Regions from separate parts of the Robertmurraya sp. GLU-23 genome, predicted to be linked through region 2. Evidence: riboswitches for the same ligand, from Rfam matches in the RefSeq annotation. Region 2 holds a riboswitch; the other holds the start of a gene.
What was found. Region 2 has a riboswitch for cyclic di-AMP ahead of ACVBAX_RS24260 (APC family permease). Riboswitches for the same ligand answer to the same signal wherever they lie in the genome.
Positions count from the first base shown of each region.

Region 1: another riboswitch for cyclic di-AMP. It lies ahead of ACVBAX_RS13065 (NAD-binding protein); the one in region 2 lies ahead of ACVBAX_RS24260 (APC family permease).

Region 1 is NZ_JBRKCV010000007.1:66,131-77,134, forward strand. Features, by position in the region: gene ACVBAX_RS13045 (hypothetical protein) at 1-447, shown strand, start outside; gene ltrA (group II intron reverse transcriptase/maturase) at 1,540-3,306, opposite strand; partial or broken gene ltrA (group II intron reverse transcriptase/maturase) at 4,004-5,813, opposite strand; gene ACVBAX_RS13060 (TrkH family potassium uptake protein) at 6,780-8,099, opposite strand; gene ACVBAX_RS13065 (NAD-binding protein) at 8,101-8,754, opposite strand; cyclic di-AMP (ydaO/yuaA leader) riboswitch at 8,824-8,951, opposite strand; gene ACVBAX_RS13070 (hypothetical protein) at 9,192-9,665, opposite strand; partial or broken gene ACVBAX_RS13075 (IS110 family transposase) at 10,205-11,004, opposite strand, start outside.
Region 2 is NZ_JBRKCV010000026.1:23,195-42,266, forward strand. Features, by position in the region: gene ACVBAX_RS24175 (DUF3048 domain-containing protein) at 1-729, opposite strand, end outside; gene ACVBAX_RS24180 (adenine deaminase C-terminal domain-containing protein) at 782-2,524, opposite strand; gene ACVBAX_RS24185 (YgaP family membrane protein) at 2,792-3,073, shown strand; gene ACVBAX_RS24190 (EYxxD motif small membrane protein) at 3,152-3,238, shown strand; gene purD (phosphoribosylamine--glycine ligase) at 3,210-4,487, opposite strand; gene purH (bifunctional phosphoribosylaminoimidazolecarboxamide formyltransferase/IMP cyclohydrolase) at 4,511-6,046, opposite strand; gene purN (phosphoribosylglycinamide formyltransferase) at 6,024-6,626, opposite strand; gene purM (phosphoribosylformylglycinamidine cyclo-ligase) at 6,639-7,664, opposite strand; gene purF (amidophosphoribosyltransferase) at 7,769-9,181, opposite strand; gene purL (phosphoribosylformylglycinamidine synthase subunit PurL) at 9,166-11,385, opposite strand; gene purQ (phosphoribosylformylglycinamidine synthase subunit PurQ) at 11,369-12,052, opposite strand; gene purS (phosphoribosylformylglycinamidine synthase subunit PurS) at 12,049-12,303, opposite strand; gene purC (phosphoribosylaminoimidazolesuccinocarboxamide synthase) at 12,296-13,015, opposite strand; gene purB (adenylosuccinate lyase) at 13,087-14,379, opposite strand; gene purK (5-(carboxyamino)imidazole ribonucleotide synthase) at 14,383-15,537, opposite strand; gene purE (5-(carboxyamino)imidazole ribonucleotide mutase) at 15,524-16,012, opposite strand; purine riboswitch at 16,136-16,237, opposite strand; gene ACVBAX_RS24255 (NETI motif-containing protein) at 16,323-16,523, opposite strand; cyclic di-AMP (ydaO/yuaA leader) riboswitch at 16,682-16,810, shown strand; gene ACVBAX_RS24260 (APC family permease) at 16,925-18,751, shown strand.

The DNA of each region.
Region 1 (11,004 bases), on a different contig from region 2:
GAAAGTACAGAAGATATCCAGGAACACGCAGTGTTAGGAAATCTAAGAGAGGTCTTGGATGATGTAAACAAGGCCATTCTGGTTTCTGTAATGAAAAAAACCGAATTGACGAAACTTCCAGGACGTTCAAAGGAAGGTCATTTCGTTTATGAAATCACCTATGAGCACAACATTTATGAAGTACCAGGACAACCAAATCATTATGAATTTGTTACTCAACTTCCTTTCTCCGGGTTACAACTGTACCCAAGTGGAGGTAGAGTCGAATTAGTGGTGTTGTTGCCAACTAGCGCGATTGTTGATCAAAACTTAACAAAAGGAATCGATGAAAATGGAGCGGAACTTCAGAAATACTTTACCCCAATTCCTGCTACCAACAAAACTGTTGTTTCTTTTGATTATCGTTTAGACCCAATATTCACTGTACATTATTCTTATAACGAATAGAAGTACAATAAAAGACAGGTGACCGAAATGTCATCTGTCTTATTATATTTCCCCCCTACTACTATGAATAAAAACAAAAAGTAAAACCAGAGACGACTTCCTCTCTGGTTTTGAAATGAAATAGCATTGTTTTTGTGTATCCAAGATAATCAATTAAATTATCTAAAAATTTCTTTTCTTAAATTATCTATACTTTTTTGTTAATAATCATGAATAGTAATATTAAATTCAACCATTTTTGGGGTAAGCGAAGCCTTTTTCGCTGCTACAACAGCATAGAATGCTCTACACTTTCTCCACTAAAGATACCATCTGAAGGAAACTATTTGTTTTCGTCTCGCCTATATGTGTCTAGATAACGACTATGTTTTTTAACATTGTTCCGCAAACCCTTAATGCAGAATTGAACATATTTTTCTATTCTATATACAATAGGACAAAATACGGAGTCTATAACACCTTTTTAAATAATTCACAAAATTGGTGTTATACGAATTGTTGAAGTACCTTTTCTATTACTATACTGTTCCCTTTGTTCTGACTCGAGCGACACAAAAATACTTACAAGAGTGACACAAACATACTGAACTGATGTTTTTTTCAGTGTCCTTAGATTAATTTAGAGCATCTACTTTAATTATTTGCACCTGGAATCCATTTTATTAAAGATTGCGACATGAATTAATAAAATGACACAAAGATACTTAATATAAAATGACACAATAATACTGAAAGGCTTTTTGGTTTTAGTATTATGATGTCACTCGTCATTTTTTCTAACTGGTGTTACTTCTTATAGGTCCCCTTTACCGTTACCAGCTTACGCGATATCTCTAAAAGTCTGTATTAGTACTCTCAAAAGTAAACCTTTTTGATATAAAAAGAGTTTTAACCCTTCTAAGATTATTACTCACTTGCAGCAACATTGAAGTTCCTTTTGAAACATGTTATTAATACAGATAGGTAAGGGTTTGAGATTATCGCTCCCTTTTGTCGGGTAGAAGGGCAACCTCTCAGTCACCGTCCCCCCTAAGAACCGTACGTGTTAGTTTCCCAACATACGGCTCAAGCATGCCTTTGTCCAAACTTTGGCTAGATTAGTCCTGATAGTTTCTTGCCCTTGATATATCTCTTGACACTTCTATGTTGAATGTCATTTGGAGTTTCTCCAATAGCTGGGAATACCTTGTGGTATTCAAGGTGACAAGAAATGTGAACTAATTCTAGATTTTTATATTCATTACTTCCGCCTTTTACTCTAGGGATTTTGTGATGTGTTTCTAACCCTTCAGAACCATCTGTTATTGAGTGGGTGCATAAAGGGCATTTGTATTTTTGCTTTTTGGCTAACTTTTGCCTATACGCTACATTATTTTTATCGAACTCTTTAATATCACGTTTTTCAAAGTATCCTTTTAGGTATTTGTTAAAAGGACTGTAATTGTATTTGATTTGTACATGCCTTACAATCGGTGTCCAGGACATCCTTTTGAGTTGGTTATTGGTTATAGGGTCAGTTAGTATCCACTTACTCTTACTTTGACCAGTTTTATCTGGTTTGTAGTACCTTTGAATAATCCATCGCCCACTCTTTTTTGGGTGCAGCCTTCTTAGAAACTTATATTGGGTTGTCCAAATATGAGAATCCATTTCGGAAAAGACTTCTTTGGCGACACTTGGACTCCAATAATTTGCCGTACCTATTATTATAGGATTAAGTGTACTGACAAGCACTTGTACGTTTTTTCCATAGAATTGTCTTGTTTTATCGGTTAACTTCTTTTTAGCAACTTTGATGCTATCCTTGGACGGTTTGATAAGAACTTTGTTCCCATTGTGAGTTTTGTATTTTCTTATATTAAAACCTAAGAAATCAAACCCATTTTCGATATGAGTTACTTTTGTCTTTTCTAATGCTAACTCTAAACCTCTTGTTGTTAGATAAGGTTTTATCTTGTTATATAATTCGTAAGCCTCTTCCTCAGATTCACACATGATGACGAAGTCATCTGCATACTTTACCACTGCATACTTAGTCTGATTTACAAAAGATACCTTAGTTTTTCTCTTTTCTTCTCTATAACTAATATTGAGCAGACTTTCTAAACCATGTAATGCAATATTAGCTAGAAGAGGTGAGATGATACCCCCTTGCGGGGTGCCATTTTCTGATACATGAAAAACCTTGTTGTCGACAAAGCCTGCTTTTAGCCATTTTTCTACCACATTAAAGGCTGGGAATCCCTTTATTTGTTCAAGGATATAGTCATGATTGAGGTTGTCGAAACAGCCCTTGAAATCACCTTCAAAAATCCATTGCTTTTTGTTTCCAATAGTATTGAAGATTCTTTCGATAGCATCGTGACAATTCCTTTTTGGTCTGAACCCATATGAGGTTGGTTCAAATTTGGCTTCCCACTGTGGTTCAAGAGCTAATTTAGCAATATTTTGATAGACTCTATCTTTAATCGTTGGTATCCCCAGTGGTCTAAGTTTACCGTTCTTTTTTTCGATATATGTCCGATAAGTTGGTTTCGGTCTATGGCCATTGATGTTTAGATTTTTCATTTTATTGTAGAGTTCTACTCTCTCATATGGAGTCAAGGCTTTATATCCATCGACCCCTGCTGTACGTTTCCCTTTATTGATTTGGGTAACCCTACGAATTGAGAGCAGTAATGCGGCTTGGCTTTTCATAAGTAGCCTTTGTAAGTCCCTTACTTTGCGGATTTTCCCAAAACGTTCGGCATGGTATATTCGTTGTTGGAATATCTCTACATACTGACTAATCTTTAACCAGTTAATACGATCCCAATCAGTAATGTCTGGTAATGCGGACTTCTTTATAGAAGTATACATCGTCTGTTACCCTCCTTTGGAATTATTCTTAAACGCTTTATCCCATGTTGCACACCAATTGGAATTCAGCACCCTTTCGGGTTTGTCAGAAGACATTATCCACCCAGTTATTTCCGATTTCTGTTGCCTTTCGACATGGTGGCGTTTGCTTTTTCCAACCTCCTATATCCCCTTGGGGAATTGGGCTTCGCTTACGCTAAGCTTACCTCTATGTTTAGGACCCCAAATGGACTTACCAAGTTCAACTTCTGTCAGATGCGAGTAGATTAGGTTCCTCCAATACACCGATAGGTCTGTGGGTTGCATTGAAAGTATTAAAGGGGAAAATACTTTCCCTACCTATAAAAACGCTAGTATTGCTGTGTCCTATCTAACGACTGTGTTGACGATGCTTATAAAGATTCACTTATCGTTAACCATACTACTCTTTCCCCTAGCCTCCATCTGCTAAGACACTGGCATCTGGTTTGGCATCACCTTATGCAACCTACATTACGATTACTCATAATGCAGTTTCGGAAGGGAATATCTTATGCAACTAGATAGTCTCGAAGAGACACTGACTTTGTGCGGAAGAAGTTGCTTCTTGTCGCACCCCCCTGTTCACACCGTACGTGCGACTTTCACCGCATACGGCGTTCCAACTAATCCAATTCATTCAATTCTATGTACTCAAGTGAAATTAGTTTAATTCCAATCAAATCGTATAGTTTTTACATAAGCTTCTGAGTTCATTTACTTTTCCCTTTAGTTTGCTGTTCAGTTGTAAATCATCAAGAATAGAATTAATTTTATTAATATCTTTCAGATGTACGAGCCTGTGAAGAGTTTCATGTAGAACTATCAAGTTTGAATAACGGTCATCCTTTGAGATATGGTAAGGAATCTTATGATGACAATGCCAATCACTCTTACCAAGTTCTGCTCCTGTAACTGCACATTTTCCATATTGAGCAATGAACTTGCTAATGCGGTTATCGTTATATTCAATCGTTCGATTTGGAATAAAGATTTTCATGACATGACTTAAAACGCTCTTGTTAATCGCTTTTAAATTGTTGTGTATTTTCTTTCTACCTTCGGCAGTATAATTACTTATATCTTGCGAGAAGCAAAGATTCGTTTTATGCCGTTGGGCATAGATAGGGACAAACACCATGTTTTGAATTTTAAAGAATTGTGGTGAATATCCTTTATAGCGTTTTTGGAGCGTGGTAGTCATTTCATCAAACTTAGCTTTTGTTCTGAAATGCTTTAGTCGATTATATAAAGTCTTGTTTAGGTGGGAGGACAACTCACTTAAATTATTAGAAATGTTAGTTGCTGGTGCGTAATAGTTTTGAATTCCCATTACTACTGTATTGTAGTGCCAAACTGTTTCGGCACACGGTTTTTTCTGTATTGTTTTTATAGAATCTTTAATTTTAATGAGGGCATTGGACTTAGCTTTCTTCGTCATATTGGATTGTGCTACAAATCCAAACCTAGTTTTCCCTTTTTGTATCGCTCGAAATGAGAACCCAAGGAATTCGGAAGAATTCTTCTTTAAATTGATAACCTTCGATTTTTCATCACTTGTCTCTAGATGTAATCTGTTTTTTAGAAAATCCGTAATCGCATAATTCATTTTTATCGCTTGCGAGCGAGTGACAGAGTACCTTAAAATCATCAGCGTACCTGACAATGTAACATTCCTTTAGGTTTGACTTCTTGAGTTGCTTAACTCTACTTCCATTCTGTTTATATTCATGGTTACTCTTAAACGTTTCCCATTGATTACTGACCCACCAATCCAGTTCATTTAGAACAATATTTGATAAGAGTGGTGAAAGTATTCCCCCTTGCGGGGTTCCTTTGGTTGGCAAACCCTCTCCTTCAATCTCTGCTTTCAATAGCTTTGAAATAATAGAGAGTAAGGATTTATCTTTAATGCCCATAGACCATATTTGTTTGAGTAACTTACTATGGTTGACGTTATCAAAAAATCCTTTTATGTCCACATCTACACAATGATAAAGACCCGCCATATTGATAAGCGATTCTAATCTCGCTTTTGCATGGTGGGTACTTCTATTTGGTCTAAAGCCGTAACTATGTTTATGAAATTTTGCTTCACAGATGGGTTCTAAGACTTGTAAGATACATTGTTGGATAATTCTGTCCCAGATTGTCGGTATTCCTAGTGGTCTTACTTTTCCATTTGCTTTAGGAATAAAAACTCGTCGTACACATTCTGGTTTGTATGATTGAAGCGAATTTTGAACGTGTTCAATTACTCCTTCTACCGACAAATGCTTAATGTCATCAATGGTTAATTTATTTGTCCCTGCTGTTTTACTCCCTGTGTTTCTTTTAATGTTTCGATAAGCAAGACGTATATTTTCATCGGATCTGATCAGTTTCATTAAGTCATAGAAATTTTGACCATCGACACTTTGAGAATATAAATTATCGAAGCAATGTTGCATATCGTAATATTCATTGTGTCTCAGTTTCTTCCGTTTCAACAAGTTGGTGACTCCCTTGGGAGTTGAACCTCTCTTAGTCTCACAAGAACCTTATTAACCGATAAAGAACTGTGTTACATGGTTGAATGATTCTTTTTAGTCTAGTGGCTATCCCTCCAGGTTGATTAGACCTTTCCTTGGTACTGTGCCACCACTTTCACTGATACAAAGACAAGTTATACAGTAACTATTTTCATTACTGCTTTCCTTATCAACGCTTCTTAGAGAGTAAGCTCTCCACGATATCAGCTTACAATGTTGAATTATATCTATTATAGAATGAACTTAGGTGCTTCCTGTAAGCCTGTTAACCGTTCATATGCCTGTAACATATCATGGACTTTTATATTTGTTAGTCTTACTCATCCACTGTTAACCTCACATTAAGTGATATACACATTTCTATGTATTGGGCGTGTAGACCCGTACATTCAGAAGTTCGTCAGCTTAACCTTTTATTATAGGTTTATTTGCATTCTCACCATATTCAATCAACTCAAGCACCATGAATTACACCACTCCATCGAGGAGGCTTTCGGCAGCCAAAACTGCTACGGTAATTTCTCACGCCTTTTCGCCGAGCTTATAACACTATCATTCTTACTAACTCAAATGCTATTCGACTAAGAGAGAACCCTTCAGGGCGTTACCCCATCATTTGATTCTTCGATATAACCCTTCAGTTCCGACAGGAACTGTCTGACCTTTACCTGAGTATTGTAGCCAATCTCAATTTGAGCCAGAAACATTTCGCACAATAAAAGCCCCCTATTATTTAAGTGTATGGGTTCACAATCATAGCTTTAAATTTCATTCTCATTATCTCATTAAAGGATGCTGCCCTTAACTGCAATAAAAGATTCCATAAGAAAAAGCATTAATCTTTCTAAATTAATGCCCCCTATCACAAACTTGAAATATCTTTAATAAAGCCACCTTAAAGGTGGCCAAATGAATCATACATACTTATCCTGTTAAAACATCCTCTTGAGGATAACGTATTTTAGATTTTTCCTGCCGTGCAAGAGAAAATGCGAGTGTTAATGGCCCTAATTTACCAGTGAACATGACTATGATAATAACTATCTTACCAATAATTGAAAGGGAAGCAGTAATCCCCATAGATAAGCCTACGGTACCAAAAGCAGAAACAACCTCAAACAAAATTGGTAAGAAAGTTGAATCCTCCGTAATGGTTAATACAAAGACAGCTAAAAATACTAATGTTAGAGCAATCATAGTAATAGCAAGTGACCGAAAAATGATGGTATCGCTTATAGATCTTCTAGCAACAACGATTTCTTTTTTTCCTTTTAAATAAGTAACAACCGTCAACACAATAATTAAGAATGTGGTTAGTTTAATTCCCCCACCTGTAGAAGCACTTCCAGCACCTACAAACATTAAGAGAATCATTAGATGAATAGTGGGGTCGGTTAAACTCCCAATATCTAAAGTGTTAAATCCTGCTGTCCTAGGCGTAACAGCTTGAAAATACGATGCCCACCATTTTTCCACTACAGATAAGGACCCTAATGAATTGGGGTTTCCATATTCCAAGAAGAATATAAAGAACATGGCTAATAGGTTTATAACAAACGTACCAATGATCATAATTTTCGAATGTAGGCTAAGCTTTTGAAACGTTCGTTTATTCTTTAGGTCGGCTAAAACGGTAAAGCCAATTCCCCCTATGATAAAGAGTAAAGTTATAACAATATTAACAACTGGATCTCCAACATAACGGCTTAAACCGTCAGACCATAAGGCAAATCCAGCATTATTAAAGGCTGAAATAGAATGAAAAAAGCTATAATAGATTCCTTTAGCAAACCCCATTTCAGGAACCCAACGCAGAGATAGTAAAATCATGGCTATTAGCTCGATACCTAATGAAAAGATGAATAGATTTCTTACTAATTGAACAACCCCTCCTAGAGAAGTTTGATTTAAAGCCTGTTGGACGAGAACTCTTTCTTTAAAACCAATCTTCCTTCCAAGAACCAAGTAGATAAGGACAGCAAAGGACATGATCCCTAATCCCCCTAACTGAATTAAAGAAGCAATGACGATCTCACCAAAAAGAGTATAGGCTGTTTCTGTATCAACAACTACAAGGCCTGTAACTGTCATGGCTGATGTAGCTGTAAAAAGTGCATCCAGCCAACTAACAGTAGTTGTCGTTGCAAAAGGAAGTTTAAGAAGAATTGTACCCAATAGTATAGAAATAGCAAAAACCAAAACCAATAATTGCGACGGATTTACGTTTATAAATTTATTTTTCATGTTACACACCTTTTTCTTCAAAACGGTTTAAATCGGAATTATGTCCTATCACAATCAAAACATCTCCTTTTTGTAATACCTCTTCCGCTACTGGTGCAACAATTACGTCCTCCCCGCGCTGAACAGCAACCACACTGCACCCATATTTTGCTCTAACATCGAGTTCAAGTAAAGTTTGATTATGTAATTTATCGGATGCTACTATTTCAACGATACTATGGTCCTTAGAAAGTTCAATATAATCAATAATTTTTTCGGATGCGATATAATGGGCTACCCGTTTGGCCATGTCCCTTTCTGGGTGAATAATTCGATCCGCACCAATTTTATCTAAAACTTTATGATGATAGTCATTTTGAGCCTTTGCCCACACTTGCTTAACTCCCAGCTCTTTTAAATGGAGGGTAGTTAAGATACTTGCTTCAATATCGTCTCCGAATGAGACAACCACTAAATCAAAATTTCTAATACCTAAATGCTTCAGAGTAGGTTCATCAAGAGTATTTGCTTGGATAGCATGAGTGGCATAAGAAGCAAATTCATTTACTTTGTCTATGCTTTTGTCTACTGCCATTGTATCAATTCCTAATTCATTAAATTCTTTAACTAAACTCCCTCCAAATCTACCCAATCCTAGTACGGCTATTTGCTTCATTTGTCTCCGTCCTTTCCAGAAAATAAAAAAGACCATTCTAAAAAATAGAATGGCCCGTATCATTAAATACATTCCACCCTCAATTCGCCTACGAGGTTAGCTGACGGATTAGGAGTTGAGAGTCTCCTTCTACTAAACGTAGATTCACCCCAAAAGATTGGTTCCCCCGCTCAATTTAGATTAGGCATTTCATTTAATTTTTTCTTAGACAAATATATATCCACTTTTTCTCGTTGTCAATAAGTGGTTTAAATGTTGAAGCTAGAAGAAAATATCTACAAAGCGTAACTTTGTTTTATGTCTTTATTTTTTTGCTATTCCTCTTGAGTAAAACTGCTTCTTTTATACAACAAAGAAATTCAACAGAAATAGGCATTAATCCACCTCTGGATCAACACCCTTTTAACAGTAGCTAGCGTAAGCGATATATTTTATAACTATAATTTTAGTCTACTCTCATTTACAATCGTTTTTTCGATGACATATTGATATCCGTAGATAATAATTGATAGCAATATACAAATAAAGTACCAGCTAGTATGAGTGATTTTTTTAAATTTAAATGCACCCACCTTTTCCCACACAGTAGCCATAGGAAAAGCATTAAAGATATTTAGCATTACATTAACAATCAAATATTTCGGGAAATTACCATAAGTAAATTTAAATATCCATAATGTTGCTACAAAGTATGGCCCTAATATGTATGAGAAATCTACATTCCCTGGGGAGAATGGGTTTTTATTTTTCCACCATCTTTTCTTATTGCTGATGACACTAAAGACACTTATAAATAGATTAACAAAACTTGCAACAGGTAAATACCTTAAGAATGATTTCTTGTCCATAAACAAAACAGAAAGCCAAGGAATGACTATCATAGTTAGAGAAAACATTTGCTTTTTCTTCAATAACATCGACCTTTCAATTTGTTTGTGTATATCATTCCCGAAGAAATCCTTCTCTATTTATACCTAATGCAATTACCAACGATTTTACTAATAAGAATAGTTCCTATTCCATAAACCTCCCTCAATAAACAAAGTGAAAACTCACGTTTTCTCCAGTATTCTCAGTATTTTATAAATTGTAATTTTAGAGTTTAAGCTCGATACTATGGTTGGATTTATCTCGTAAGGATAAATTTGGAGCTTTGGAGTAAAAAGACTGATAGCTCATCAGCCACGCACTTACAAAAAAATGGTGGATGAGTAAAAATATGATCGCACTGGTGGATATCCACATATCTTATGGAGGTCAACCCTCCCATGCCTCACAGAGTCTTCGCTCTCAAATTCCTTCGTCCAACCTTTCCATGAGGTGGATGTCAGTCATGCTGCCCCACAGGGTCCTTGCCCGAAGTTTTATTGCTTTGCTGACTAATCCGTGCTTCAAATGTACGAGACTTCTAACACCTAAAACTCTTTTCTACTATACTGGTCCTACTGATTTAAGCTGTTTTTTCAACTTCTACGTTTACTCTCATATGAGGGATATCCTTTAACATTCGCTCTTCACTAAACTCAAATTGTTTTTTACCAATGGCAAATAATATACGTATTAACTTATTGCACAAGGCTATCAAAGACTGCATTTTCTTTAGAGGATTATCCGGACGCTGCGTGTAATAGGCATGTAACGCTTTAAAAGCCGAATTCTTCGCAACCATAATCATACAAACCCTGAAAAGGAGAGCCCTTAGCTTCTTCCTACCTCGTTTGGTGATTTTTGTTTGTCCTTTATGTTTGCCAGAGGTATTCTCCTTCAAGCTCAGTCCAGCTAGCTTTATGATTTGTCTAGGGTGAGAATAATCTTGAAGATTTCCTACTTCCGCAAAGAAGCCGGCAACCGTATCTCTGCCTACTCCCTTAATAGCTAACATTTGTTGAACACCAGGAATATGTTCAATTAGGTTATCTATCTTATCATCTAGTTCTACGAACTTCTTTTGTATCTAGTCATACTTATCAAGCAGAGTTGCTAGTTCTAATTTAGCCATACCAGCACCTTGGCGAAGTCCGATGGACTCTTTTGCTGCTTGTTTTAACTCTAGTATTTTGTTTAGTCCCACACTCCGACTAACTGCCTTTCGTAAATGTTCCAATAAGAACTGATTAGTGAAATCAGTCAGTTCATGTGGTAAGGCTCCTAGCCTTAAAAACTGTAAGGCTGCTTTCCCTTCCCAACTCTTAAAGACGGTTAAAAACTCAGGAAAATACCGATCTAGCCAGTTGTGAATCTGGCCTTGCA
Region 2 (19,072 bases):
ATATTTTTTGCTACTGTTATCGTATTTGTAGTCGACCTTAAACAGATTACTCTTTAAATAAGCAACTGTCACCTGCTCAGCAGCGTCACCTGCGATACTGGCTAACTCTTCTTCCTCATAAAAAGGTAAAGCCTCTGGAGCTTCTGTCATGTCATAACCGACTTGTTCTGCTCCCTTTGCAATATTTTCGTATGAAATATAGCTGTTATGTGGTGCCTGTCTAAAGCTTGCACGTTTAAAAAGCGTACCATCATAATGCATTCCATTTAAATTATCGATGACACCACTCGTAAGCATTTCCTGTGCCTCAGGACTGTACCCATGAGCGATATATAATGAATCATACCCGCTGGCAAGGTCGATATAATAATCCCTTGCACTTCTTACTGGACCCATATTTTCAGGATGTTCGCTTTGAAAAATGGCCAGAAATCTCGTTACATTGCCTTCTGCTAACACTTCGTAAACGATATCTGCCTGGTTTAGTGCGGACTGCGGTCTTGCTTTTGGATCATTGTTGATCATCACACCAAACGCTCGACCAGTTGGTTCTTCTGATAGTTCCACACCAGTTAAAGGAGCTTCAAAAGTTTGGGATACTTCTTCTACGACTGTATCTTCCTCTTCCACTGGTTTTTCACTTTCCTTTTGAACCTCTTCTACTTTATTACAGCCAGTTACTAATAAGGCAGATGCCAGCCCGACTGTTATCCATTTCCTAAGCATCATTACACCCCTAATAATCTTTTTATATGTTCATTCTATAATGTCCTTTTATATTTTAACGCATTATCGTTGGAAAGAGTATCATTTTGTTCATCACATCGTACATCCCTTGCTGTGTGATTCGGATATACGGCAGATGAGTGGATGAGAAGAAAAGCAAGGTATAAAATGGATCAGCGTACGCGTATCCTTTTGTTTTCAAATAAGCAAGTAATTCCTTATCTTCCTCCACCAGACTCTCTATGGAGTGATCACTCATCACGCCACTTAATGGCAGTGGAATTTCCAACACGATTCTTCTTTCCTCACTGATGACAATTCCTCCACCTAACTCGACCATTCGATGAAAAGCGTTCATCATTTCATATTTGTTTTTTCCAATTAAAATAATATCTCCTGTAGTCGAGTACGAGCTAGCTAGGCCCTGCACCTTGTTAGAGAATCCCTTTAACATCGTGTTGATTCTCCATTTGCCATGTTTATCAATTAGCATGAAGAAGCACTCATCATGATCACATGAAAGCTCATCATAATTGGCATCAATAGATACAGAATATGGCTTGGTAATAACCGCATTCTCCATTTTAATTCCAAAAGGCATCGAGAACTGAAAATCATCCATAGTTAGTTCCCAGTCTAACTTTAACGGTTCAAACCCCATGTCCACCCAATTGAGCGACTCATAGGCATTGGTGTCTTCTCCGTCTCTTTTTACCCACTGTCCTTTGGCAAGAACAGATACAGGAGTTGGATTACGTTCATCTGTTAAAAAGTTAATATTCGCTACTCTTCCTGTCGCGATATTTCCATGAAGATGTTCTACATTATAGTAGCGTGCAACATTAATCGTTCCCATATTGTAGGCATCCATGACTGGTACGCCTTTTTCAATGGCAATACGAATCATTTCATCAATGATTCCATTTTCGTAAAAGTGAGCAGATGACCCGTCCGTAGTAAACATAAATTTATCGTACATCGTGATTCCTAGCTGATGAATTTCATCTAGTAGGACAGGTAAATCCGGACGAATAGATGAATGTCTTAGAGAAACCATATACCCCTGCATCAGACGATTATAAATTTCTTCTCCTGTCATCGCTTCATGGTCACAGTCCGCACCAAATAACATCATTTTCGCTAATGTTTTTTCAGATGCGCCTGGAAAATGACCTTCGACTTTCTTTCTCATTCGTTTGGCTTCTTGCATCCAATGAAGCATCATATCATCACCATCAAGAAGTTTCGGCCAACCGGTAAGCTCTCCTCCTTGAATGACCGCATCGTGTTCGAGCCAGGATTTCACATTGCTATGTGAAAAAATTTGTTCCTCGTCTCGAATCTCTGTTTGGGCATCAAAGCGGCACCACCAGTACATGGAGGTGGGCGATTTACGCATCTCCCTCATAAATGAGAACGCTTTATTTTTTTCCATTTGCAAAGCAAGCACCATATTGTCATTTATGAGTGTGGTCGTTCCACCCTGCGATGCATAGTGTGCAAGCGAATGGGGATTATATATTTGAAAGGGATGGGCATGTGGCTCAATATAGCCTGGCACCAATAAAAGACCTGTGCAATCCACGATCTCACAATGCTCGACATTGTCGGGATATTTGTCGCCAACGTAAATAATACGGTCATCGTATATCCATATATTTGCAGTCATCCAAGTACGAAACGTTTGATTTAAGTACTTGGCATTTGTTAATAAAATAGAGGGAGAAACATTTCCATCTAGAACGGAAATATGTTCTCTAATATGTTTATTTTTCCATCGATATCGCTGATCCAGCATGAATGTCCCTCCTTACGCAGTGTTGTTATCTTAGAAAAATTTTGTCATATTACCGGTAACAATAGATGAAATATCAAAAATCTACCATTAGTTTGTAAGATTCTTTCACATTGTTTTTAAATATCTTGTTAGAAATACAACCCTATCAACGCAAAATGAAAACCCTTACATTTTATAGGTTTGGTTTTTATAGTATCATATTTCACTGTTTAACGCAGTAAAGAAGTACTAAATTTTTTAAAAATATGTAAGAGGAGTGACAATTCCATGAATGTAAAGCCCAATATTGGAATCGTGAATGCCCTTGTTCGTATTACCATTGGTTTAAGCGTCTTAGCATGGAGTACAGCGAAACATACAAAAATGCCTTGGAGAGACTCTTATGTTTTGCTTGGAATTTTAGGTGCAATGAAGGTGGCAGAGGGGATTGTTCGTTTTTGTCCAGTCACTGCCCTTTATGAAAGAGAACAAAATTTGAGAAGCAATCAAAATCAATCGTCTAATGAAAAATCAATGCCGGAACAGTTTTTACCGTATAGCACTCAATAAGAAAATTCCCCCTCCGCTGAGAGGGGGAATCACTATAGAAAGGAGCATCACATGATGTTTTGGGAGTATGTGAGCGATATGTCCTTCGTTCTAATTGCTTTAATTGGAAGTATTATTGCCCTTCTATTTGTCTATATTAAGAAGTCTGGCAAGCGGCAAACGTAATGGCTTTATGTCCAATATCTTTTCTGTAGAAAAGTCCATCGCTCGTCACATTTGATAACTCGGCATACACACGCTCTTGTGCTGCTTGAAGAGTGTCTGCCTTAGCAGCTGCAAGCAATACACGTCCACCTGCCGTAACAATTTTTCCATCTTCGTTCTGCTCTGTTCCTGCATGGAAGACAAGTGCTTCCTTCACAGAATCAAGTCCTTCGATGACGCTGCCCTTTTCAGGCTGTTCCGGGTAGCCTTTTGCTGCGCAAACGACACCCACCACGGCATTTGATGACCACTCGATAGTTGGCTGTTCTCCGTTTAACACGGAAAGAATGACCTCTACTAAGTCAGATTCCATTCTTGGAAGAACCACTTGTGTTTCTGGATCACCGAATCGAGCATTGAACTCAATGACCTTTGGACCAGCAGTTGTTTGAATCAGACCCGCATAAAGAATTCCACAGAAGCTTCTTCCTTCTTCTATCATCGCGTTTGCTGCAGGCTTTAACACCGTTTCAACAGCTGTTTGAACAGCTTCACTGCTGATTTGCGGAACTGGAGAATAAGCCCCCATTCCACCCGTGTTTGGTCCTTGATCGCCATCATACGCACGCTTATGATCTTGAGCAATTTCCATTGGCACCACAACGTCACCATTCACAAATGCCATCAGAGAGAATTCTTCTCCCTCTAAAAACTCCTCAATAACAACTTTCGCCGAAGCTGCACCAAACTTACTGTTCACAAGCATTTCTTTCAGGCTGTCAATCGCTTCTTCTAATGTTAAAGCAACGGTCACTCCTTTGCCTGCCGCAAGACCATCCGCCTTGATGACAATAGGAGCTCCTTTTTCCTCCACATACGCTTTCGCTTCTTCAAAATCTGTGAAGGATTGATAAGCAGCTGTTGGAATTTGGTACTTTTCCATTAGCTCTTTCGCAAACGATTTGCTGCCTTCAATTACTGCTGCTTTTTGGTCTGGACCAAAAACGGCTAGTCCTTCCGCACGAATTCGATCAGCAAGTCCCGCTTGTAATGGTGCTTCAGGTCCAATGATCGTGAGACCGATCTTTTCTTTTTTTATAAAATCAATCAGCTTGTCTTGTTCCTCTTCAGAAATATCCACACGCAAAGCTACGTCTGTCATTCCTACATTCCCAGGAGCGACGAACACTTTTTCTACAGAAGGACTTTGGCTTACCTTCCAGCAAATAGCGTGCTCTCGTCCTCCACGACCTACTACTAGAACGTTCATAGTTTGTACCCCCATCCTGAAAATTAGTGTTTGAAATGTCTAACTCCAGTGAATACCATCGCAATTCCGTACTCATCTGCTTTTTTCACTGAATCTTCATCACGAATCGATCCACCCGGTTGAATAATCGCTGTGATTCCAGCCTTTGCCGCTGCTTCAACGGTGTCATCCATTGGGAAGAATGCATCCGAAGCAAGTACCGCACCTGTTGCCTTTTCTCCTGCTTGTTCTAAAGCAATTTTCGCTGCACCTACACGGTTCATCTGACCAGCACCAATTCCAAGGGTCATGTCAGCATCGTTCACCACGATCGCATTTGATTTCACATGCTTAACAACCTTCCAACCAAGCTTAAGTGCTTTCCATTCCTCTTCACTTGGCTCACGCTTCGTTGCTACCGATACAGTCGCATCTTCTAGTGTAAAACGGTCTTGATCTTGAACAAGTAATCCGCCTTCAATCGACACATGCTTGTTTTCTACCTTTACTTTTTCATCAAACGGAATCGTTAACAAGCGAAGATTCTTTTTGCTAGTTAATACCTCTAAAGCTTCCTTTGAATAAGAAGGAGCAATGATAATTTCTAAGAAGATTTCATGAAGCTTTTCAGCGGTTTGTTTATCCACTTCACGATTCAAGGCAATAATTCCACCAAAGATCGATACAGGGTCAGCAGCAAACGCCTTTGTGAATGCATCATAAACATCCGTTCCTGTTCCAACACCACAAGGGTTCATATGCTTAACAGCAACAGCTGCAGGCTCCGTAAATTCTTTTACGATTTGTAGAGCTGCATCCGCATCATTAATATTGTTATATGATAACTCTTTGCCATGAAGCTGAGTGGCATTAGCAATCGAGAAAACAGAGCCAAGTGGCTTACGATAAAAAGCTGCCTTTTGATGTGGATTCTCTCCATAACGAAGGCTTTGCTTTAATTCATAAGTAACCGTCATTTTTTCTGGATTTTCTTCACCAGCAAGATCTGTCATATATTCAGCGATCATCGCATCATATGCAGCTGTATGTCTAAATACCTTGGCAGCAAGCTTACGACGTGTCGCTTTCTCTACATCACCAGAAGCTTTTAGCTCTTCTAGTACCACTTCGTAATCAGTAGGGTCAACAACTACAGTTACAAACTCATGATTTTTGGCTGAAGCACGAAGCATCGTTGGTCCACCGATATCAATGTTTTCGATTGCATCTTCTACTGTTACATCCGGTTTTGCAATCGTTTGTTGGAACGGATAAAGGTTCACACATACGATTTGGATTGGATCAATTTTATGCTCAGCTAGTTGCTTTTGGTGGTTTTCATCTGAAAACTTGGCTAAAAGGCCTCCGTGAATGTATGGGTTAAGTGTTTTTACCCGGCCCTCAAGAATCTCTGGAAACCCTGTTACATCGCTTACGCTAATAACCGGAACACCCGCTGCCTGTAAGGCATTCTTTGTTCCTCCAGTAGAAATCAATTCATATCCTAATTCACTTAAATGACGGGCAAACTCAACAACCCCAGTTTTATCAGATACACTAATTAATGCTCGTTTTTTCACTTTCCGTTCTCCTTTCACCCTTTAAAAGCTCGCTGATTACTGCTGGATAGAGCTTGTGCTCCACCTCATGTATTTTTTTCTGTAAACTTTCCTTTGTTTCTCCCTCATCAACAACAACTGCCTGCTGAGCGATAATAGGACCCGTATCCATCCCTGCATCCACGTAATGTACCGTTACTCCGCTCTCTTTCACATTGGCTGCCAATGCTTGACCGATCGCATCTTTACCTGGAAAAGCTGGCAGCATCGATGGATGGATATTGATGATTTTTCCCTCAAAATCAGTTAACAAGGTAGGACCAATTAATCTCATATATCCCGCTAATACCACAAGATCAATGTTTTTCTCTGTAAGAAGAGCACAAATCTCTTGCTCATACTCCATCTTTGAAGGATAGTCCTTCGCCCGAAACACAAACGTCGGAACGCCTGCCTCTTCTGCTCTTTGAATGGCGTACGCACTCGGTTGGTCACATACTAACAGCTGCACCTTTGCCACGAGCTCGCCACATTGAACCGCTTCTAAAATCGCACCAAAATTACTGCCCGAGCCTGATGCAAATACAGCAATATTTTTCATACTGTCCCTCGCTTACCTAATGTGTATTCCCTCTTGGCTTGATACCGTTCCGATTGCATAAGCTTTTTCTCCACTTTCGTTAAAGAAACGAATCACGTCATCTGCAATCTCCTTATTCACTGCTACTACCATACCCGTACCCATATTAAAAATATTATACATTTCCTTGCGATCAAGCTCACCATACTTTTCAAGCAAATTAAAAATCGCTGGTACCGTCCAGTTTGACTCTTCTAAGTCTGCTCCTAATCCTTCTGGAAGCATACGCGGGACGTTTTCTACAAAACCACCGCCAGTAATATGAGCCATTCCCTTAAGTTCAAACTTTTTCAATGCCGCTAGTAGAGGCTTCACATAAATTTTTGTTGGCTGTAGCAATTCCTCACCAAGAGTCCGTCCAAGCTCTTCCACGTACTGAGTAAGGTCAAGTCCTGCTTTTTCTAACAATACTTTACGAACTAACGAAAAGCCATTGCTGTGTAAACCGCTTGATGCAAGTCCAATTAGCACGTCACCTGGTTGAATCGAAGCTCCATTAACCAAAGCCGACTTTTCACAAGCACCGACTGAGAATCCAGCAAGATCATATTCTTCTTCGCTGTACATACCAGGCATTTCAGCTGTTTCTCCACCAACAAGTGCGCAACCCGCTTGTTCACAACCGTCCGCAATTCCCTTAACAATTGCTTCAATCTTACTAGGTTCTGCTTTTCCGCAAGCAATATAATCTAAAAAGTAAAGTGGCTCTGCCCCTTGAACAACAATATCGTTCACACACATGGCCACAGCATCAATCCCAATTGTGTCATGCTTATCGAGCATGAACGCAAGCATTAATTTCGTTCCCACGCCATCCGTTCCAGAGACGAGCACCGGCTCCTTCAGGTTTAGACTCGAAAGATCGAACATACCGCCAAACCCACCTAAGCCTCCAAGCACGCCTGGACGAATGGTACGCTCTACATGCTTTTTCATACGGGAAACAGCTTCGTATCCAGCCTCAATATCTACCCCAGCTTGTTTATAAGCATTTGCCATTGTAAAAACCCTCCATAGAAAAGCGCAAGCGTCTTATTTAGACGCCGGTGCTAGTTTCGAATTAAAAATATGTTCCAAAGAAAAGGCAGCATGTGCTGCTGCCATTATTTGACCGTTTCTAGTGTTAGTTCCGTTGGATAAATTTCCGTTGGGTATTTACCAGTAAAGCAAGCTAAGCACTGTCCGCATTGATCCTCTCGTGGATCCTTCCCGATCGCTCCAAGCATTCCCTCCACACTCAAGAATGTGAGCGAATCCGCACCAATCATCTCTCGAATTTCTTCAGGCGAAAGCTTAGAAGCAATTAACTCTTCTTTTGTAGATGTATCAATTCCATAGAAACACGGATTTTGAATCGGAGGAGAACTAATGACCACATGTACTTCCTTCGCTCCCGCTTCCTTCAACATCGTGACGATTCTACGGCTTGTTGTCCCTCTAACAATCGAATCATCCACCATAATGACTCGCTTGCCCTCAACCACTCCACGAACAGGAGAAAGCTTCATCTTCACTCCCTGTTCACGCAAAGTTTGTGATGGCTGAATAAACGTTCGGCCCACATAACGGTTTTTAATTAAGCCCATTTCATAAGGAATACCCGATTGTTCTGCATATCCAATCGCGGCTGAAATACTAGAATCAGGCACACCCGTTACGACATCCGCTTCAATCGGCACTTCTAAGGCAAGCTTTTTCCCCATTGCTTTTCTTGCCGTATGCACATTAATTCCTTGAATATTGCTATCCGGTCTTGAAAAATACACATATTCCATCGTACACATTGCTTGGTTCGATGCATGTGAATACATTTCTGAATGTAAGCCATTTGCATTAATCGTAATTAACTCACCTGGCAATACATCGCGAACGAACTCGGCACCTACTACATCAAAAGCACAAGTCTCTGATGCAACCACATACGCGTCACCCAATTTGGCAATGGATAATGGTCGCATACCGTTCGGATCAAGGGCAACCATTAATTCATTTTCCGTCATGATTAAGAAGGCATATGCCCCTTTCAACATCGTTAAAGCCGTTTTCACACGGTCTCTAATGGATGAAAATCCACCGCGACGAATTAAATGTGCAAGCACTTCTGTATCGGAACTCGTTTGAAAAATACTTCCTTGTCCCTCAAGTTGAAGCTTCAGCTGATTCGCATTCACAAGGTTTCCATTGTGTGCAAGAGCAAGACTGCCCGTCTGTGAGTTGAAGAGAAGCGGTTGAACATTCTCATAACCGCCTCCTCCAGCTGTCGCATAACGAACATGTCCAATTGCCGCATTTCCCGTCATTTCTTCCATCGCCTTGGCCGTAAAGATCTCCGCAACAAGACCTTCGCCTTTTAAGCCCTTCAATCTCTGTTGATCAGAAACGACCATTCCCGTTCCTTCCTGACCACGATGTTGAAGGCTATGCAATCCGTAATACGTGAGTTGTGCAGCGTCCGTATGGCCCCAAATACCGAAGATACCACACTCTTCATTTAACCCCTTTAGCTCAGCAAGCATGGGATTGCCCCTTTCCAAGCCTTTTCTAGCGTAGAAACTGGTTGTGAAACGACCAATTCATCGCCACAAGTTATTTTTAAATCAGAAGTCTTTGTTACTGTACCGATATAAGTTGCATCTACTAAGCTCTCAAATTGAGCTTGATGTTCTTTTTTCACTGTTAATACGAAGCGAGATTGTGACTCACTAAATAGTGCGGTTGTTGCTTCGCCTTGAAGGGTCACCTCTGCTCCTAGGTTTTCGCTACCCATTAAGCTTTCAGCAAGTGCGACTGCCACTCCACCTTCAGACACGTCATGAGCAGATGCTACTACTCCTGCACGAATCGCTGAAAGAACTTGCTTTTGAGCCTTCTCTTCTACTTCTAGGTTCAGTTCAGGTGCTTTACCAAAGATTTCGCCGTTTGTAAGCTTTTGCAGCTCACTTCCACCGAATTCTGGCTTCGTTTCCCCTATTAAATAGATTAGGTCTCCCGCTTCTTTAAAGCTCTGTGTCGTAATATGATCGATATCTTCAACTAATCCAACCATTCCAACAACCGGTGTTGGGTAAACAGCCGTTCCACTTCTTTCATTGTATAGTGATACGTTCCCACCGATTACTGGTGTGCTTAACACGTTACACGCTTCGCTCATTCCATCAACCGATTTTTCAATCTGCCAGAAAATTTCTGGCTTCTCTGGATTTCCGAAGTTTAAGCAGTCCGTGATCGCAAGTGGTACCCCACCAGAAGCAACGATATTACGTGCCGCTTCAGCCACTGCGATTTTTCCTCCTGTTTCTGGATCCAAGTAAATGTAGCGAGAGTTACAGTCCGTTGTCATGGCTAATGCTTTTCTAGTTCCGCGAATACGAACGACTGCTGCATCGCTTCCTGGTGCTACAACCGTACTTGTACGAACCATATAGTCGTATTGATCGTAAACCCATTCTTTGCTTGCGATCGTCGCTTGCTTAAGAAGGTTCACTAACGTTTCGTTATGATCTTTAACTTCTGGTACTGTGTTCTCCATCGCTTGGAACTCACGGAAATACGCAGGTTCAGCTGATGGCTTGTGGTAAACTGGTGCTTCTTCTGCAAGAGCATCTGCAGGAACATTCGCAACCACTTCACCGTTATGAATTAAACGAAGCATTTTGTCATCTGTCACAACACCGATCGCAACTGCATCTAAATCGTACTTAGCAACGATATCCACAATTTCTTGTTCGCGGCCCTTTTCAACAACGATAAGCATACGCTCTTGAGATTCAGAAAGCATCATTTCGTAAGCTGTCATACCTTTTTCACGCTGTGGTACAAGATCCATATTCATTTCGATACCAGATCCCGCTTTACTAGCCATCTCCGCTGATGAGCTAGTAAGACCCGCAGCCCCCATGTCTTGAATCCCAACAAGAGCATCACATTTGACCAACTCAAGGCAAGCTTCTAAAAGCAGCTTCTCCATAAATGGATCTCCTACTTGAACGGCTGGACGCTTCTCATCTGATGTCTCCGTTAGTTCTTCTGATGCGAACGTAGCACCATGAATTCCATCACGACCTGTTTTTGCTCCTATATACATAACCGTGTTACCAACACCATGCGCTTGACCTTTTTTAATATCCTTATGGTCAATTAAGCCGACACACATAGCGTTAACTAGTGGGTTACCTTCGTAGCAAGCATCAAACTGAATTTCTCCACCTACCGTTGGAATACCGATACAGTTTCCGTAACCCGCGATCCCTGCAACCACTTCTTTAAATAAATATTGAACACGGCTCGATGCATCTAACTCACCGAAACGTAGTGAATTTAACAACGCGATTGGTCTAGCACCCATAGAGAACACGTCACGGATAATTCCGCCAACCCCTGTAGCTGCTCCCTGGTAAGGCTCGATGGCTGATGGGTGGTTATGACTTTCAATCTTAAAAACTACCGCTTGTTCGTCACCGATATCCACGATCCCTGCACCTTCTCCAGGACCTTGAAGAACACGTGGACCTGATGTTGGGAACTTGCGAAGAACCGGCTTTGAGTTCTTGTAGCTACAATGCTCTGACCACATAACAGAGAACAAACCTGTTTCTGTGTAGTTCGGCGTGCGTCCAAGAATGTCTTCTACCATTTGAAATTCTTCGTCAGACAAGCCCATTTGTGAATAGATTTTCTCTTGTTTAATTTGCTCCGGACTTGGCTCAAGCTTTAACAACATGTGAGTCCCTCCATTGTTTAACGATCGATTGGAATAGCTTTACTCCGTCTGCTCCACCTAATAGCTCATCAACAGCTCTTTCAGGGTGTGGCATCATTCCTAGTACATTTCCTTGTTCGTTCATAATTCCAGCGATATCCTCTAAGCTACCGTTTGGATTGTTTGTATATGTGAAAACGATCTGCTTGTTTTCTTTTAATCTAGCTAATGTTTCTTCATCACAATAATAGTTTCCTTCACCATGAGCGACAGGAATTTGGATGGTTTCTCCTTGCTTATAGCTACCAGAGAACATCGTTTCATTGTTTTCCACACGAAGTTCAACATTTTTACAAATGAACTTTAAGCTTTCGTTACGACGCATAGCTCCTGGTAGTAAACCTGCTTCTAATAAAATCTGGAATCCGTTACACACGCCTAATACTGGCTTCCCAGCTTCAGCTGCCTTCACAACTTCCTTCATCACATTACTGAAGCGAGCGATGGCACCTGTACGAAGGTAGTCACCGTAAGAAAATCCACCTGGTAAAAGGATAGCATCAAATCCGTCTAAGCTTGTTGCGTCATGCCATACGTATTCTACTTCTTCTCCTAGTTCATCCTTAATCGCGTGATACATATCGATATCACAGTTTGAGCCAGGAAACACGATTACCGCAAATTTCACTGTGCAACACACTCCTCAATCTCATAGCGATAGTCTTCAATAACCGTGTTAGCTAGGATTTTTTCACATACTTCTTTTACTACTTCTTCTACATCACGATCTGATTTTTCTACTGTTAATTCCATATATTTTCCGATACGAACATCTGATACCGCCTGATAATTTAACGAATGTAGTGAATGAACAACAGCTGTTCCTTGTGGGTCTAATACACTCTCTCTTAACGTTACAAACACTTTAACTTTATACATGTTGTGGTCCTCCTAATTTTTCAAGAATTGTTTCATATGCATCCGTTAAACTTCCTAAATCGCGGCGAAATACATCCTTATCAAACTTTTCATTTGTGACTGCATCCCAAAGGCGGCATGTGTCAGGCGAGATTTCATCAGCAAGTAATAATTCTCCTGCAGCATTCTTCCCGAATTCTAGTTTGAAATCGATTAAGCGAATTCCTAGCTCTTTGAAAAAGCTTGATAAAGTCGCATTTACAGTCAGTGCTTTTTCCTTTAATTGCGCTACCTCTTCAGGAGTGGCAAGCTTTAATTCTTCTACATGATCATCTGTGATAAGCGGATCACCTAATGCATCATCCTTTAAATAAAACTCCACTAATGGCTTTGACAGCTCCTTGCCTTCTTCTACTCCAAGGCGTTTTGAAAAGCTTCCAGCTGCCACATTACGAACGACTACTTCAATAGGAACAATCTCCACCTTTTGAACAAGCTGCTCAGTCTCAGAAAGGCGCTTTACAAAGTGAGAAGGTATACCCGCGTCATGAAGCTTTAAAAATAACAAACTAGTAATCTCGTTATTCAAGCGACCTTTCCCATCAATCGTTGCCTTTTTTTCACCATTAAAAGCAGTAGCTGAATCCTTGTACTCAATCCAAACAATTTGTTCATCATCCGTTTTGTACACCCGTTTCGCCTTGCCTTCGTATAATAAGGAACCTTTTTCCATTAGCAATCGTACCTCCTGAATCGGAATATTGGCAATTTTTTGAGTAGAAGCGCCGCGGGGACGCTTCTTTCTTATAAACCTAGTCTTTCAAAAATGGTATCTACGTACTTGATATGGTAGTTGTAGTCGAAGCAATCATCGATTTCAGCTGGGCTTAGCTTGCTTGTAATCAGTTCGTCACTTTCGATAAGTGAGCGGAAATGAACTTGCTTTTCCCATGCTTCCATTGCTCTTGGCTGAACCGTATCGTATGCTTCTTCACGAGTTAATCCTTTGTCAATTAGTGCAAGAAGAACACGTTGTGAGTAAATCAAGCCAAGTGTACGATCCATGTTTCTCTTCATATTTTCAGGGAAGACCGTTAAGTTCTTCACAATATTTCCAAAACGGTTCAACATGTAGTTGAGTGCGATTGTTGCATCTGGAAGAATGACTCTTTCAGCAGATGAGTGTGAAATATCTCTTTCATGCCAAAGCGAAACATTTTCGTAAGCCGTCATCATGTATCCACGAATCACACGAGCAAGTCCTGTCATATTTTCAGACCCAATTGGGTTTCTCTTATGCGGCATAGCCGAAGATCCTTTTTGACCTTTTGCGAAAAATTCTTCCACTTCACGCGTTTCACTCTTTTGTAATCCACGAACTTCAGTTGCAAATTTTTCAATCGAAGTGGCAATAAGAGCAATCGTGCTCATATAATGTGCATGACGGTCACGTTGCAAGGTTTGAGTAGAGATTGGAGCTGGCTTAATGCCAAGCTTTTCACAAACATATTTTTCAACGAACGGATCAATGTTTGCATACGTTCCAACTGCACCAGAAATTTTCCCATATTCGATGCCTTCAGCTGCCTGCTTAAAGCGATCCAGATTACGCTTCATCTCTTCGTACCAAAGAGCAAGCTTTAAACCAAATGTCGTAGGTTCTGCGTGTACTCCGTGTGTACGTCCCATCATAACCGTATGCTTATGTTCCTGAGCTTTATTTTTTAAGATCTCCACAAAGTTCTCTAAGTCTTTTAAAAGGATATCATTTGCTTGCTTAAGCATATATGATAGTGCCGTATCGACCACATCAGTGGAAGTTAGTCCGTAATGTACCCACTTACGCTCTTCTCCAAGCGTTTCAGAAACTGCTCTAGTAAAAGCAACTACGTCATGACGTGTTTCTTGTTCAATTTCATTAATACGGTCAATATTGAAAGAAGCATTTTGGCGGATTTTTTCAACGTCCTCTTTTGGAATGTCACCAAGCTCTACCCATGCCTCACATGCAAGGATTTCTACTTCTAGCCAAGCCTTAAAGCGATTTTCCTCTGTCCAAATAGCTCCCATTTCCGGGCGTGTGTAACGATCAATCATGTTTTATCCTCCGATCAATTCTTCAGTTTTACTCCAGATCCCACTGTCTTCAATCTCTGCTAGTGCTTCTTCTACATTTTCACGAAGCAAGGTAATATGCCCCATTTTCCGCTTAAACTTCGGTTCAATCTTTCCATAAAGATGAATTTTCCAATCCGTTACGGAAGGAATGGCTTGAAGCACAGCTTCCTGATGTTCTCCTAAAATATTTACCATCACTGCTGGTTTTAAGAGAGTCGTACGTCCTAACGGCAAGTTACATACCGCACGCACATGCTGTTCAAACTGTGACGTTTCACAAGCTTCAATCGTGTAATGACCTGAATTATGAGGCCTTGGTGCCAGCTCATTGATATAAATATCGTCATCTTTTGTAAGAAACATCTCAACCGCTAGAGTTCCGACCAACTGTAGGGCAGATGCTAGCTTTTCAGCAAGCTCTAATCCTTTTCCAGCTGCATCCCCACTTATTCGAGCCGGAACAATGGTCTCATGTAAAATATTGTCTCGATGTATATTCTCTCCAATTGGGAACACTTCAGTCTGCCCACTTGCACTGCGAACAACAATTACTGAAATTTCCTTTTCAAAAGGAATCCACTTCTCTAACACACATGAACCATGTTCTAGTAACTTCTCAGCCAATGGCAGATCTTTTTCTGTCTTGATGACCAGTTGACCTTTGCCATCGTATCCACCAGTAGCTGTCTTTAAAACAGCAGGATATCCAAGCCTTTTTATATTATCATAAATGTCTTGTGCAGATAGAATGACCGCATAAGGAGCCACTTTCACCCCAGCCTTTTCAATAGCCGCTTTTTCGGTGATTCGATTTTGAGTGACCTCTAGCAATTGAGTTCCTTGTGGAACATACGCATGCTCTGCCAGCCATTTTAAAGCTTCTGCATCAATATTTTCAAACTCATACGTGATGACATCACTCACACTCGCAAGTTCTTTGATTGCCTCAAGATCGTTATACCCTGCCACGATGCTCATATCTGATACTTGGCCACAAGGTGAATCCTCTGCAGGATCAAGGACCGCCACTCGGTATCCTTGAGCTTTTGCCGATAAGGCCATCATTTTTCCTAACTGTCCACCACCGATAATCCCAATCGTTTGTCCTGGCAAAATCACTGGATTAGACAAGCTCATCACTACTTTCCAAAACGGTTTGTTTGGTTTCTTCTCTTTTTTCATGAAGCTTTAAAGCTATCTCTTCGTTAAAGGCTCCTAATATTTGAGCGGCAAGCAAGCCCGCATTTGTCGCACCAGCTGTTCCGATTGCAACGGTTGCTACTGGAACTCCTCCTGGCATTTGTACAATCGAGAGTAGGGAGTCTAATCCGTTCAACGCCCTTGATTGAACCGGAACACCAATAACCGGTAAAGTCGTTTTTGCTGCCACCATTCCTGGAAGGTGTGCTGCTCCGCCTGCTCCTGCAATAATTACCTTTATTCTGCGTTCTCGAGCCGTTTCTGCATATTCAAACATCAAGTCCGGTGTTCGATGGGCAGATACCACCTTTTTCTCGTACGGTATATTTAAATCGTCTAGCACGGTACACGCTAGTTTCATAGTTTCCCAATCAGATTTGCTTCCCATAATAATTCCAACTTGTGCTTCCACTATACCCCTCCTAGCTAAATAATATAAAAAGCCCACACAGATTCTTTCCATGATGAGGAAAGGAATCTGTCCGGGCTTGTTCATACAAGATGGAAGAGACACAAAAGAAGCGCCTCTTACTCCGGGCATATCACATTTCCTCATAGTCCGATCATTTACGGTAATCGGGTAGAAACTTATGGGCCATATTCCCATTATTATACGAGGGCTATTTCTGAATTTAATCTCATGTCTATATTACAATCTGTTATATAATCTGTCAATGAAATTGTCGAACGTTTATAATTTATGTATAGTTAATGTTCGTGTTTTACTCTATTAACCGTGCTTCGAATACAATTTTCCTTGCGATCGGCTCATAAGAAACCTCACCAGCCTCTTTTACCTCTTGAAAAACTGGCTTTTCTGTGCGCTTTACAGGAGTATACCCTTCTTTCGCCATTCGTTCAAGACAATCGCTTAATGTTTCGTTTTCCTCAACTTCGAAAATGGCTTTTTTTGGTTTTGTCATGTTATATGGTCCTTTCAATGTCCTTTAATAGTTAACCTATTATACCCATTTAAACGTTGGATTAGAAGTCTACTTTGTGCTTACCTGCGGACAAAAATCGTTAACAAAATTTTTATTTACATTTTTATATGGCGGGAGTATGATAATCAAAGTTTCATATTCTTAAATCGCTGAAACCATTGGTACGGGGGACCCAAAACGTCCTGGGGTGAATCCTTTTTTAGGTAGGGCTACTCATGAGGCCCGAATCCGACAGCTAACCTCGTAAGCGTTTTTTGAGAAGGAAGGTGGAGCTTGTGGAGCAAAATTGCTAATGTCTACAAGTCTTATTTCATGATGACTTTGTAGGCTTTTTTTTGTGGATTTTTTTCATTAAATTTTGCTAGATGGTGGTGTAAAACATGATCTCTTCTATTAAGAGATTCCTTATTGGCAGACCGTTGAAGTCTGACCAGTTAGGTGAACAAAAGTTAAATAAAACAAAAGCGTTAGCGATTTTATCATCGGATGCTTTATCATCCGTGGCCTATGGACCAGAGCAAATCCTTATTGTTCTCGTTTCTATAGGAGCCATTGCTTTTTGGTATTCTATTCCCATTGCAATTGGCGTTCTTCTTTTATTAACAGCCTTAATATTATCTTACCGACAAATCATTTATGCCTACCCTCACGGTGGGGGTGCATATGTGGTATCTAAAACCAATCTGGGAGTGAACCCAGGGCTAGTGGCCGGAGGGTCCTTATTGGTAGACTATATATTAACAGTCGCTGTAAGTGTTTCAGCAGGTACAGATGCAATTACTTCAGCCTTCCCAGCTTTCCATGACTATAATGTGGAGATTGCGATTGTATTTGTTATCTTTTTAACACTTCTAAACTTAAGAGGCGTAACCGAATCTGCCTCCATTCTTGCTTATCCCGTTTATTTATTTGTTCTAGCCTTATTTATCTTAATTGGAGTGGGTTTGTTTAAGGTGGTGACAGGTCAGGTACCTCCTGAACTGCATACGCCCATTGGAACACCGGTAGCAGGAATTAGCTTATTCCTTTTACTTAAGGCCTTTGCATCAGGTAGCTCTGCGTTAACAGGTGTCGAAGCCATATCAAATGCCATTCCAAACTTTAAAGATCCTGCACCAAAAAATGCAGCAAGGACACTCATACTAATGGGTACATTGCTAGCGATTTTATTATCTGGGATTGTCCTTTTAGCTTATTATTACGGCATTACACCAAAAGTAGAAGAAACCGTCGTCTCACAAATTGCTAGCCAAACCTTTGGTCGAAGCTTTATGTATTTCTTCATTCAAGGGACCACTGCGTTAATTTTAATACTAGCAGCAAATACAGGATACTCAGCGTTCCCTTTATTAGCTGTAAACTTAGCCAATGATAAATTTATTCCTCGTATGTTTACACTTCGAGGCGATCGATTGGGCTATTCAAATGGAATTATGATTTTAGGTTTTGCATCTATCTTGTTAATTATTACTTTTCATGGTCATACTGAAAATTTAATTCCATTATATGCTGTTGGTGTCTTTATCCCATTTACCCTTTCTCAAACTGGAATGATGGTAAAATGGATTCGCGAAAAGCCAACCGGCTGGATAGCAAAGCTCGCGATTAATACAACCGGCGCGCTAATAAGTTTCGTTGTTACCATAATGTTCTTTATCACAAAGTTCAGCCAGGTATGGCCGGTACTTGTTTTTATTCCAGTGATTGTACTGATCTTTCATAAAATTCATAAGCACTATGAGAACATTGCGGATCAGCTTCGTGTCACCACTTGTGAAGCCGCACTTCCTATCGAAGGAAATGTCATCATCGTACCAGTGGCTGGCATTACTCATGTAGTGGAGAATTCCATTAACTATGCTAAGTCACTATCAGCAAGCCAGGTCATTGCGGTGTATGTAGCCTTTGACCGGGAAGAAGAAAAACGCTTTGAGGAAAAATGGAAAAAGTGGCAGCCTGACGTACGATTGGTCACCTTACATTCTCATTATAGAAGCATTATTCACCCACTCACCAAATTTGTCGACACTGTCGAGCATAAAGCAAGTGAGTCCAACTACCGGGTAACGGTGTTAATCCCACAGTTCATCCCGAAAAAAGGCTGGCATAATATGCTTCACAACCAATCCAGCCTGTTAATCCGTTCCTTCTTGCTTTATAGAAAAAATGTGATTGTTTCGACACTGCCGTATCATTTGAAGCATTAGGTGAGGTTGGGTTGGAAAAAGCCCGGGTTCAGATACCTGTCACTTTTTATAAAAATATTTTGATAATCCACTTATATTTGTTATACATTTTGTCCTGCCAAATGCAGGACTTTTTGTTATGTAAGAATATTACAAAGTACCACCTAATAAATAAAGCATTTTATGGCCAGAGTACTGTACTGTTATAAAACTGATGTTGATTTTACTGAGTTTGATAAATAACCGGAAAAATTCCGGTTAAATTGGGAAATACCCATATTTCCCTAAAAATAAGCGGAGTTTTTTCGCTTATTTGATCCAAATCTTTGAATTTTGGCTTAT